One region of the Enterobacter sp. UPMP2052 genome, then DNA from elsewhere that is predicted to be linked to it. Evidence: predicted binding sites of a transcription regulator. Region 1 holds the regulator's gene; the other holds the start of a gene.
What was found. The regulator PurR, encoded in region 1, represses purine synthesis genes. The targets are predictions, from matches to a motif close to CANGCAAACGTTTGCNTG.

Region 1 (5,368 bases):
TTAACTTCCCGGGTTTTTATAGATTAGAATCGACGGGCTTTGTAAATCACACGCGGGCATTATTGATGGCCTGCAATTATCAGGGGACTGCCCAGTGGCGCGGATAAATAAAATCTCGATCACGCTCTGTGCTTTACTGTTTACATCACTCTCATTCACGCCAGCGGCGAACGCCTCTGAACAGGCGCGGCATTCTGCTGTACAAAAAACGCATCTGGCGAAAACCACAGAACGTAAGAAAAAAACTCCCGGCAAGACCGTTAAGAAAAAAACCACCGCTCAGACCAAACAAACCGCCTCCAGCAAGACCAAATCGAAAACCAAAACCTCCCGCACCCACACGCGTAAAACTACCCAGACAGCTGCCAGGCTCGTGAGCGAAAAATGCACGGTGCGCAAGGGGCATAAATCGACGTGCACCAAAGCCACCAAACTCGCGGAAGTGCATAAGGTGCGCATGCAAAAAGCGCAAAAGACGGCGATGAATAAACTGATGGGGCAAATTGGTAAACCCTATCACTGGGGAGGTTCCTCTCCGCGTACCGGTTTCGACTGCAGCGGCCTGGTCTATTACGCGTATAAGGATCTGGTGAAGTTTCGTATTCCCCGCACCGCGAATGAAATGTACCACCTGCGCGATGCGGCTCCGGTAAACCGTGGCGAACTCCAGAACGGCGACCTGGTGTTCTTCCGCACCCAGGGCCGCGGCACGGCTGATCACGTTGGCGTGTACGTCGGCAATGGAAAATTCATTCAGTCTCCGCGTAGCGGCCAGGATATCCAGATCACCTCTCTCAGCGAAGATTACTGGGTACGCCACTACGTTGGCGCGCGCCGGGTCATGACGCCGAAAACCGTCCGCTAGCCCCTGCCCTGCTACCGTCGTAGCAGGGTAAGCTCCTCTTTTGCATACCCTTTTAATCTGCTACTCTATCCTTGTTGTCTGTAGGGTTATTGGCAACGTATAAAACAATAAGGAGAGAAGCAATGTCGTTCGAATTACCTGCACTACCGTATGCAAAAGACGCCCTGGCACCGCACATTTCTGCGGAAACCCTGGAGTACCATTACGGCAAACACCACCAGACCTACGTCACCAACCTCAACAACCTGATCAAAGGCACCGAGTTTGAAGGCAAAACGCTGGAAGAGATCGTGCGTAGCTCAGAGGGTGGCGTGTTCAACAATGCCGCTCAGGTGTGGAACCACACCTTCTACTGGCACTGCCTGGCACCAAATGCGGGCGGAGAACCTGTTGGTGAACTGGCCGAGGCGATCAACGCGGCGTTTGGCAGCTTCGCGGACTTTAAAGCGAAATTTACCGACGCTGCGGTGAAAAACTTTGGTTCCGGCTGGACATGGCTGGTGAAAGAGGCCAACGGCAAGCTGGCTATCGTGTCGACGTCTAACGCTGGTACACCGCTGACCACCAGCGCCACGCCGCTGATGACGGTGGACGTGTGGGAACACGCCTACTACATCGACTACCGTAACGCGCGCCCTAACTATCTGGAGCACTTCTGGGCGCTGGTTAACTGGGAATTCGTGGCGAAGAACTTCGCCGGGTAAGAGACACGCAGAAGGGTTCGCCCTTCTGCGTTTATTCTATTTTGCAGCGCAGGCCGCTTCAGGCTGTTTTCGCCCGGACATCAGTACAAGCAGCAGGCCAAGCGCGGCCACAATCGCCCCCATCACGGGTACAAAGCCGTAACCCAGACCACCCGAGATCACCGCACCGCCCGCCGCAGCGCCCAGCGCATTCCCCAGGTTGAACGCCCCGATATTGACGGAAGATGAGAGCCCCGGCGCCTCATGAGCAACACGCATCACGCGCATTTGCAGTGGCGGTACCACGGCAAAGGTCGCCGCCCCCCAGACCACCATCGCAATCGCCGCCCCCACTTCAGTGCGCGCAAGCCACGGGATGGCCACCATAATCACAATCAGCAGGGTTAAAAAGCCTTTCAGCGTGCCGGTAACGGAACGGTCTGCCAGCTTCCCGCCAAGGTAATTGCCAATCGAGAAGCCCACGCCAATCAGCACCAGCATCGCGGTAATAAAGATCGGCGTAGCGTGAGTGATCTCATGCAGCACCGGTGAAATATAGGTATAGAGGGTAAACATCGCCCCGGCGCCCAGCACGGTGGTCAATAGCGCGGAAAGAACCTGAGGGCGCACCAGCACCGACAGCTCTTTGCGTACATCAGGGCGTTCTCCGGCGCTGCCCTTCGGCAGGGAGAAGAACAGTGCGGCCATCGCCACAACCCCAAGTGCGGCGGTGGCGAGGAACGACATGCGCCAGCCGATGACTTCACCGAGCCAGGTCGCCGCCGGTACGCCGCCAATATTGGCGATCGTCAGGCCCATAAACATGGTGGCGACCGCGCTGGCCTGCTTGTGTTTGGGAACCACGCTGGCGGCAACGACTGATCCCAGCCCGAAGAAAGCACCGTGGTTGAGGCTGGTCAGAATACGCGACAGCATCAGGGTGGTGTAGTCAGGCGAAATTGCGGAGAGCACATTGCCAAGCGTGAAGATCGCCATCAGGAAAATCAGCGCATTGCGACGCGCGCGGTGCGAGAGCAGCAGCGTCATCAGGGGTGCCCCCACCATCACGCCGATCGCATAGGCGCTGATCAGCATACCAGCCGCCGGTATTGAGACGTCTACGCCCCGCGCGATAACGGGCAGCAAGCCCATCGGGGAGAATTCAGTGGTGCCAATCCCAAAAGCGCCAATCGCCAGGGCCAGCAAGGGGAAATTGATTTTCATGCGTTAACTCCGGATGCCGTGTCGCGTCGTGACACAGAACAATGAAGCCAAAAGCATGACATCAATCACAAAAAATGAGAAGTTTACATTTTGGCAAAAGATTTTTGCCAGAGGGGTAACAATCAGGCGAGGATGTGGAGGGAGACGCCTCTCCCTCCGCGTGAATCAGTGCAGCGCAGCCGTTAAACCACCGGCCACAATCAATGCCAGCACAATAACGGTGGTAACCAGCGAAAACTTCAGATCGGAACTCATCAATTTTTCTCCTTTTAATCACCCCACGAAAAGTGAGCTTGCTCATTTTTACACAGTTCAGGTCAAAAATCTTCCTGGTTTTAACCTGATATCCACTTTTGCTCTTCCCCTTTTCATCAAGATAGGACAAAATTCCACGCTAAATTTATTAGCGTACCGGCCATTGACCCCCTCCTGACGTCCTGTGTCGTTTTCCCGGCGTGTCGCAATTCAAGATTGCGTAATAAGGGTGAGAGAAGGCAAACGTTTACCTTCATGATTATCAGGAGCTTAGGATATGGTCTGGAGTGACATTTAATGGCAACAATAAAAGACGTAGCAAAACGCGCAAACGTTTCCACTACAACCGTATCACATGTTATTAACAAAACTCGCTTTGTTGCTGAAGAGACGCGCAATGCCGTCTGGGCGGCGATCAAAGAGCTGCACTACTCCCCGAGTGCGGTAGCGCGTAGCCTCAAAGTGAATCACACCAAATCGATCGGTTTGCTGGCAACCAGTAGCGAAGCGGCCTATTTCGCAGAAATTATCGAAGCGGTGGAAAAAAACTGCTTCCAGAAAGGCTATACCCTGATTCTGGGCAACGCCTGGAACAACATTGAAAAACAGCGTGCCTACCTTTCAATGATGGCGCAAAAGCGCGTCGACGGCCTGCTGGTGATGTGTTCAGAATACCCGGAATCGGTGCTTTCCATGCTGGAAGAGTACCGTCACATCCCGATGGTGGTGATGGACTGGGGCGAAGCGCGCGCCGATTTCACCGACTCCGTGATTGATAACGCTTTTGAAGGCGGCTATATGGCGGGTCGTTATCTGGTAGAACGCGGGCATCGCGAGATTGGCGTTATTCCCGGCCCGCTTGAGCGCAACACCGGCGCAGGGCGTCTGGCTGGCTTTATGAAAGCGATGGAAGAAGCACTGATCACCGTGCCGGAAAACTGGATTGTGCAGGGCGACTTCGAGCCAGAATCGGGCTATCGCGCCATGCAGCAGATCGTCTCCCAGCAGCCTCGCCCGACCGCCGTCTTCTGCGGGGGCGATATTATGGCAATGGGTGCGCTCTGTGCGGCGGATGAACTGGGTCTGCGCGTGCCGCAGGACATTTCCGTGATCGGGTATGACAACGTGCGTAACGCCCGTTTCTTCACCCCGGCGCTGACCACCATCCACCAGCCGAAAGATTCGCTGGGCGAAACCGCTTTCAACATGCTGATGGACAGGATCGTTAACAAGCGTGAAGAATCGCAGTCTATTGAAGTCCACCCGCGTCTTGTTGAGCGCCGTTCCGTTGCGGATGGCCCTTTCCGCGACTACCGTCGCTAATGGTTAACGGGGCCAGCTACGCTGGCGCCCGTAGCCACTCCCGGTTCAGCGTTTCGCTGTCTCCCAGATAATCCAGCAGCCAGGCCATGGCAGGCGATACGTCGTTCTGCTGCCAGGTGAGGCAACAGGCTGCATCCGGGAACGGGTTTTCCAGCTGCAGGGCAACCCATTCACCGCTGTCGATCCTCGGACGTGCAAAGTGGACGGGCACCATCGCCACGCACAGGCCCGCCGTCAGGCAGGTGGCAGACGACTCCCAGTCAGGTGCCACCACGCGCCGCTGGTTGTCCAGCAGCCAGGTGATGCGTTTGGGCAGCGAGCGCGAGGTATCTTCCAGCACCAGCGACGGCCAGTTGCGCAACGTGTCGTCACTCAGCGGCCCTTCCAGCGCGGCCAAAGGATGATGGCTGGCGACCACGCAGGTCCAGCTCAGCATGCCCATATCCCGAAAAGCGTAACGTCCCCCAACGGGAATAGCCTGCGTCGCGCCGATAGCCATCTCAACCCTGCCGTCCGCCAGCGCATCCCAGACGCCGTTGAACACCTCCTGCGATACCCGCAGCTCAACGTCCGAGAAATGGCGATAGAAATCCACGATCATCTGCCGTGTGCGTTCGGGCTTCACAATGTTGTCTACCGCAATGGAGAGATGGCCCCGCCAGCCGTTGGCGATCTGTTGGCACTGCTCGCGGGTGATCTGCATTTTTTTGATGACAGAACGTCCCTCCTTGAGAAACCACGCCCCCGCAGGCGTTAACACCACGTCGCGGTGCCGACGCTCAAACAGCGGCACCGCCAGCCACTCCTCCAGCTGGCGCACGGTATAACTGACCGCAGAGGGAACCCGATGCAGTTCCTGCGCGGCTCCGGTAAAACTGCCGTTACGCGCCACGGCGTCTACAACTTCAAGAGAATAATCAGACCACATTTTCTGCCTGCAAAAAATTTGAATGCACTTACCAAATATTAGCGTTTCACAAGCCGCTTTGCACTCCCTACACTCTGCGCCAATTAACAC
Region 2 (5,368 bases), 1.3 Mb from region 1:
TATATCAATCAAAAACAAAAAAGCCGGAGGCAAGCTCCGGCTTTAGTGCGAGGTGCTGCCCGGTGGCGCTACGCTTACGCGGGCCTACGTGTAGTGTAGGTCGGGTAAGCGTTAGCGCCACCCGGCTGTTACAGGTTATCGCCGTTGCTGGCAATCACCTGCTTATACCAGTCGAACGATTTTTTCTTGCTGCGGTTCAGCGTGCCGTTCCCTTCATTATCTTTATCAACAAAGATAAAGCCGTAGCGTTTTTTCATCTCGCCGGTACCGGCAGAAACCAGGTCGATACAGCCCCATGGGGTATAGCCCATCAGATCAACGCCATCTTCCACCACCGCTTTTTTCATCTCGCTGATGTGCGCGGCCAGATAATCGATGCGGTACTGGTCGTTTATCGTGCCGTCGCTCTCCTGCACGTCGATTGCGCCAAAGCCGTTCTCAACAATAAACAGCGGCAGCTGATAGTGATCCCAGAACCAGTTCAGGGAGTAGCGCAGGCCCACCGGGTCAATCTGCCAGCCCCAGTCGGATTTCTGCACGTACGGGTTGGAGACCAGGCTTTTGCTCTCGTCGTAATCCAGCTGTGGGTTGTCTGCCGTCGCCTTGGTCGCGAAGGACATGTAATAGCTGAAACCGATGTAATCCACGCAGCCCTGTTTGAGCGCGATGTTGTCTTCCTCAGTGATATCCAGCGCGAAGCCACGACGTGCAAAATAGTTGAGCAGGTGCTGCGGATACGCGCCGCGCACATGCACATCGGTGAACCAGTAACGACGATGCATGGCGTTCATCGCCATCATCATGTCATCCGGCGCGCAGGTCAGCGGATAGATCGGGCACATCGCAATCATGCAGCCGATGTGCAGCGAAGGGTTAATCTCGCGCCCGGCTTTCACCGCCAGGGCACTCGCCACCAGCTCGTAGTGGGCGGCCTGGAACATGACCGGCTCGCGGTCTTCGCCCGGCTCATACTTCAGCCCGGAGTTGGTAAACGGCGCAAAATCCTCGTGGAAGTTTGCCTGGTTGTTGATCTCGTTAAAGGTCATCCAGTACTTCACTTTATGCTGATAACGCTCGAAAACGACCTTCGCGAAGCGGACAAAGAAGTCGATCAGCTTACGGTTGCGCCAGCCGCCGTATTCGGTGACCAGGTGGAAAGGCATCTCGAAGTGAGAAAGGGTGATAACCGGCTCGATACCGTACTTCAGGCACTCGTCGAACAGGTCGTCGTAGAATTTCAGGCCCGCCTCGTTTGGCTCCAGCTCGTCCCCTTTTGGGAAGATGCGCGTCCAGGCGATAGAGGTACGGAAGCATTTAAATCCCATCTCGGCAAAGAGTTTGATGTCTTCTTTATAGCGATGGTAGAAATCGATGGCTTCATGGTTAGGGTAGTTCTTCCCCTGCAGGACGCCGTTGGTGATTTCACGCGGGACACCGTGCGCGCCTGCGGTCATGACGTCAGCGACGCTAACCCCTTTACCGCCCTCTTTCCAGCCGCCCTCAAGCTGGTGTGCCGCCACGGCCCCACCCCACAGAAAACCTTCTTTAAATCCTGGCATTCTCTTTCCCTCATTCTGCGTTATCTTCTGCAAAAACAATTACAGAAACCGGTTTCACTCTGATGATGTGCAAAGGGATAACGTGTTGCAAGCAGTTAACCGAAACCGGTTTCATTTTCGTGAACAGAGTCAAGTTTGACGCTGCTGGCGGGCCGCAGGGAAAAAAAGATCCTCGCACCGAGAATAGGCTCGCAAACGTTTGCCTGGACTGTTAGAATTGCGCCGATTTTTCTTACTAGCTATGCAATCGCGTGGGGACTTGAGCCGTGACCAACAAAACTTCTCTCAGCTACAAAGATGCCGGTGTTGATATTGACGCAGGTAATGCGCTGGTTGACCGAATCAAAGGTGTGGTGAAAAAAACCCGCCGCCCTGAAGTGATGGGTGGACTGGGTGGATTCGGCGCACTGTGCGCGCTGCCGCAAAAATATCGTGAACCTGTTCTGGTCTCGGGTACGGATGGCGTGGGCACAAAACTGCGCCTGGCGATGGATCTTAAGCGTCACGACACGATCGGTATCGATCTGGTGGCGATGTGTGTTAACGACCTGGTGGTACAGGGCGCAGAGCCGCTGTTCTTCCTCGACTACTATGCCACCGGCAAGCTGGACGTGGACACCGCAGCCAGCGTAATTAACGGGATTGCCGAAGGCTGCCTGCAGTCAGGCTGCGCGCTGGTGGGTGGCGAAACCGCCGAAATGCCAGGGATGTATCACGGCGAAGATTATGACGTCGCAGGCTTCTGCGTCGGCGTGGTAGAAAAATCAGAAATCATCGACGGCAGCAAAGTGGCTGACGGCGATGTGCTGGTGGCGCTGGCCTCCAGCGGCCCGCACTCTAACGGCTACTCCCTGGTGCGTAAAATCCTCGAAGTGAGCGGTTGTGACCCGCTGACCACCGAGGTTGACGGCAAACCGCTGGCCGATCACCTGCTGGCTCCGACCCGCATCTACGTGAAAAACGTGCTGGCACTTATTGAGAACGTAGACGTTCACGCCATCGCCCACCTGACCGGCGGCGGTTTCTGGGAAAACATTCCGCGCGTATTGCCGGATAATACCCAGGCGGTGATCGACGAATCCTCCTGGCAGTGGCCGTCCGTGTTTAACTGGCTGCAGACCGCAGGCAACGTCAGTTCTCATGAAATGTACCGCACCTTTAACTGCGGCGTAGGGATGGTTATCGCCCTGCCTGCAAGCGAAGCGGATAACGCGGTTAAGCTTCTGAATGAGAAAGGTGAAAACGCGTGGAAAATCGGTATTATCAAAGCATCCGATTCCGAACAGCGTGTGGTCATTGAATGAAAAACATTGTGGTGCTCATTTCCGGTAACGGAAGCAATTTGCAGGCGATAATTGATGCCTGCAAACAGAAGAAAATCAATGGCACCATTCGGGCAGTATTCAGCAACAAGGCCGACGCATTCGGCCTTGAGCGGGCGCGGGAAGCGAATATTCCCGCGCATGCGCTGGAAGCCAGCCAGTTTTCCGGGCGGGAAGCCTTCGACCGCGAACTGGTGCAGGAAATTGACGCCTACGCGCCAGATGTTGTGGTGCTGGCCGGTTACATGCGCATTCTGAGCCCGGCGTTTGTTTCGCACTACGCCGGGCGTCTGCTCAATATTCACCCTTCCCTTCTGCCGAAATATCCCGGTTTACACACCCACCGTCAGGTACTGGAGAACGGCGATGAGGAGCATGGCACGTCCGTACACTTCGTCACCGACGAACTGGACGGCGGCCCGGTGATCCTGCAGGCGAAGGTCCCGGTCTTTGAGGGCGATAACGAAGATGATGTGACCGAACGCGTGCAGACGCAGGAGCACGCCATCTACCCGCTGGTGGTGAGCTGGTTTGTCGACGGGCGTCTGGTGATGCGCGACGGTGCCGCCTGGCTGGACGGCGTGAAGTTGCCCCCGCAGGGCTATGCGGCAGAAGAGTAGTTTGTTATGTCGGGTGGCGCTACGCTTACCCGACCTACAGAGTGCATTACCCGATACTCCCTTCTCCAACCCTCTAAAATCCCCAACAAAAAAAATAACTGTCATACTTTTCTGGCACTGTTGGACATATCGTGGAAATGCTCGCCATAATAAGGACGAGACGGATTTACCACGTCCTGTGAATGAACTGGAGTGTGAGCTGTAATGGGTCAGGAAAAGTTATACATTGAGAAAGAGCTGAGTTGGTTAGCCTTCAACGAGCGCGTGCTTCAGGAAGCGGCGGATAAAAGTAACCCGCTGATTGAGCGTATGCGTTTCCTGGGTATTTATTCCAATAACCTGGATGAATTTTATAAAGTCCGCTTTGCCGAGCTTAAACGCCGCATCATCATCAGTGAAGAACAGGGTTTAAACTCGCACTCGCGCCATCTGCTTGGCAAAATACAGTCTCGCGTGATGAAAGCCGATCAGGAATTTGATGGCCTTTACAACGAGCTGCTGCTGGAAATGGCCCGCAACCAAATTTTCCTGATCAATGAACGCCAGCTTTCCGTCAACCAGCAGAGCTGGCTTCGTCACTATTTCAAACATTATCTGCGCCAGCACATCACCCCGATCCTGATCAACCGCGAAACGGATCTGGTGCAGTTCCTGAAAGACGATTACACCTATCTGGCGGTGGAGATCATTCGTGGCGACAACATCAGCTACGCGCTGCTGGAAATTCCGTCCGACAAAGTGCCGCGCTTTGTCAACCTGCCGCCGGAAACCCCGCGCCGCCGCAAGCCGATGATCCTGCTGGACAACATCCTGCGCTACTGTCTGGATGATATCTTCAAAGGCTTCTTCGATTACGATGCGTTAAACGCCTACTCGATGAAGATGACCCGTGACGCCGAATATGACCTGGTGCACGAGATGGAAGCCAGCCTGATGGAGTTGATGTCTTCAAGCCTGAAGCAACGTCTGACGGCCGAGCCGGTGCGCTTTGTCTATCAGCGCGATATGCCGGACGCGATGGTCGAAATGCTGCGCGATAAGCTGACCATCTCCCGCTACGACTCCATTATCCCCGGCGGGCGTTATCACAACTTTAAAGACTTTATTGGCTTCCCGAACGTCGGCAAGGCCAATCTGGTGAATAAACCGCTGCCCCGCCTGCGCCACATCTGGTTCGATAAGTTCCGCAACGGGTTTGATGCCATTCGCGAGCGCGACGTGCTGCTGTACTACCCGTACCACACCTTCGAGCATGTGCTGGAGTTGCTGCGTCAGGCGTCGTTTGACCCGAACGTGCTGGCGATCAAAATCAACATCTACCGCGTGGCGAAAGATTCCCGCATCATCGACGCGATGATCCACGCCGCGCACAACGGCAAGAAAGTGACCGTGGTGGTGGAACTGCAGGCGCGTTTCGACGAAGAAGCAAATATCCACTGGGCGCGCCGCCTGACCGAAGCGGGCGTGCACGTAATTTTCTCCGCGCCGGGACTGAAAATTCACGCCAAGCTATTCCTTATCTCCCGTAAAGAGGGAGACGACGTGGTGCGTTATGCTCACATCGGTACCGGAAACTTTAACGAGAAAACCGCGCGAATTTATACCGACTACTCGCTGCTGACCGCCGATGCACGCATCACCAACGAGGTGCGCCGGGTGTTCAACTTTATTGAGAACCCGTACCGTCCGGTGAGCTTCGACTATCTGCTGGTTTCACCGCAGAACTCGCGCCGCCTGCTGTACGATATGATCGATAAAGAGATCGCCAACGCGCAGAAAGGGCTGTCGTCCGGCATTACGCTGAAGCTCAATAACCTGGTCGATAAAGGCCTGGTGGATCGTCTTTACGCCGCCTCCGGTTCAGGCG

Region 2: a site for PurR is predicted at 1,748-1,765, ahead of purM (phosphoribosylformylglycinamidine cyclo-ligase). Genes of this name have one in related genera too.

The regions. Positions count from the first base shown of each region.
Region 1 is NZ_JBSKJR010000001.1:1,390,155-1,395,522, forward strand. Features, by position in the region: gene ACWKX3_RS06415 (C40 family peptidase) at 95-865, shown strand; gene sodB (superoxide dismutase [Fe]) at 988-1,569, shown strand; gene ACWKX3_RS06425 (MFS transporter) at 1,606-2,772, opposite strand; gene cydH (cytochrome bd-I oxidase subunit CydH) at 2,938-3,027, opposite strand; gene purR (HTH-type transcriptional repressor PurR) at 3,325-4,350, shown strand; gene punR (DNA-binding transcriptional activator PunR) at 4,367-5,278, opposite strand.
Region 2 is NZ_JBSKJR010000001.1:98,244-103,611, reverse strand. Features, by position in the region: gene ACWKX3_RS00455 (6-phospho-beta-glucosidase) at 129-1,559, opposite strand; gene purM (phosphoribosylformylglycinamidine cyclo-ligase) at 1,826-2,863, shown strand; gene purN (phosphoribosylglycinamide formyltransferase) at 2,860-3,501, shown strand; gene ppk1 (polyphosphate kinase 1) at 3,706-5,368, shown strand, end outside.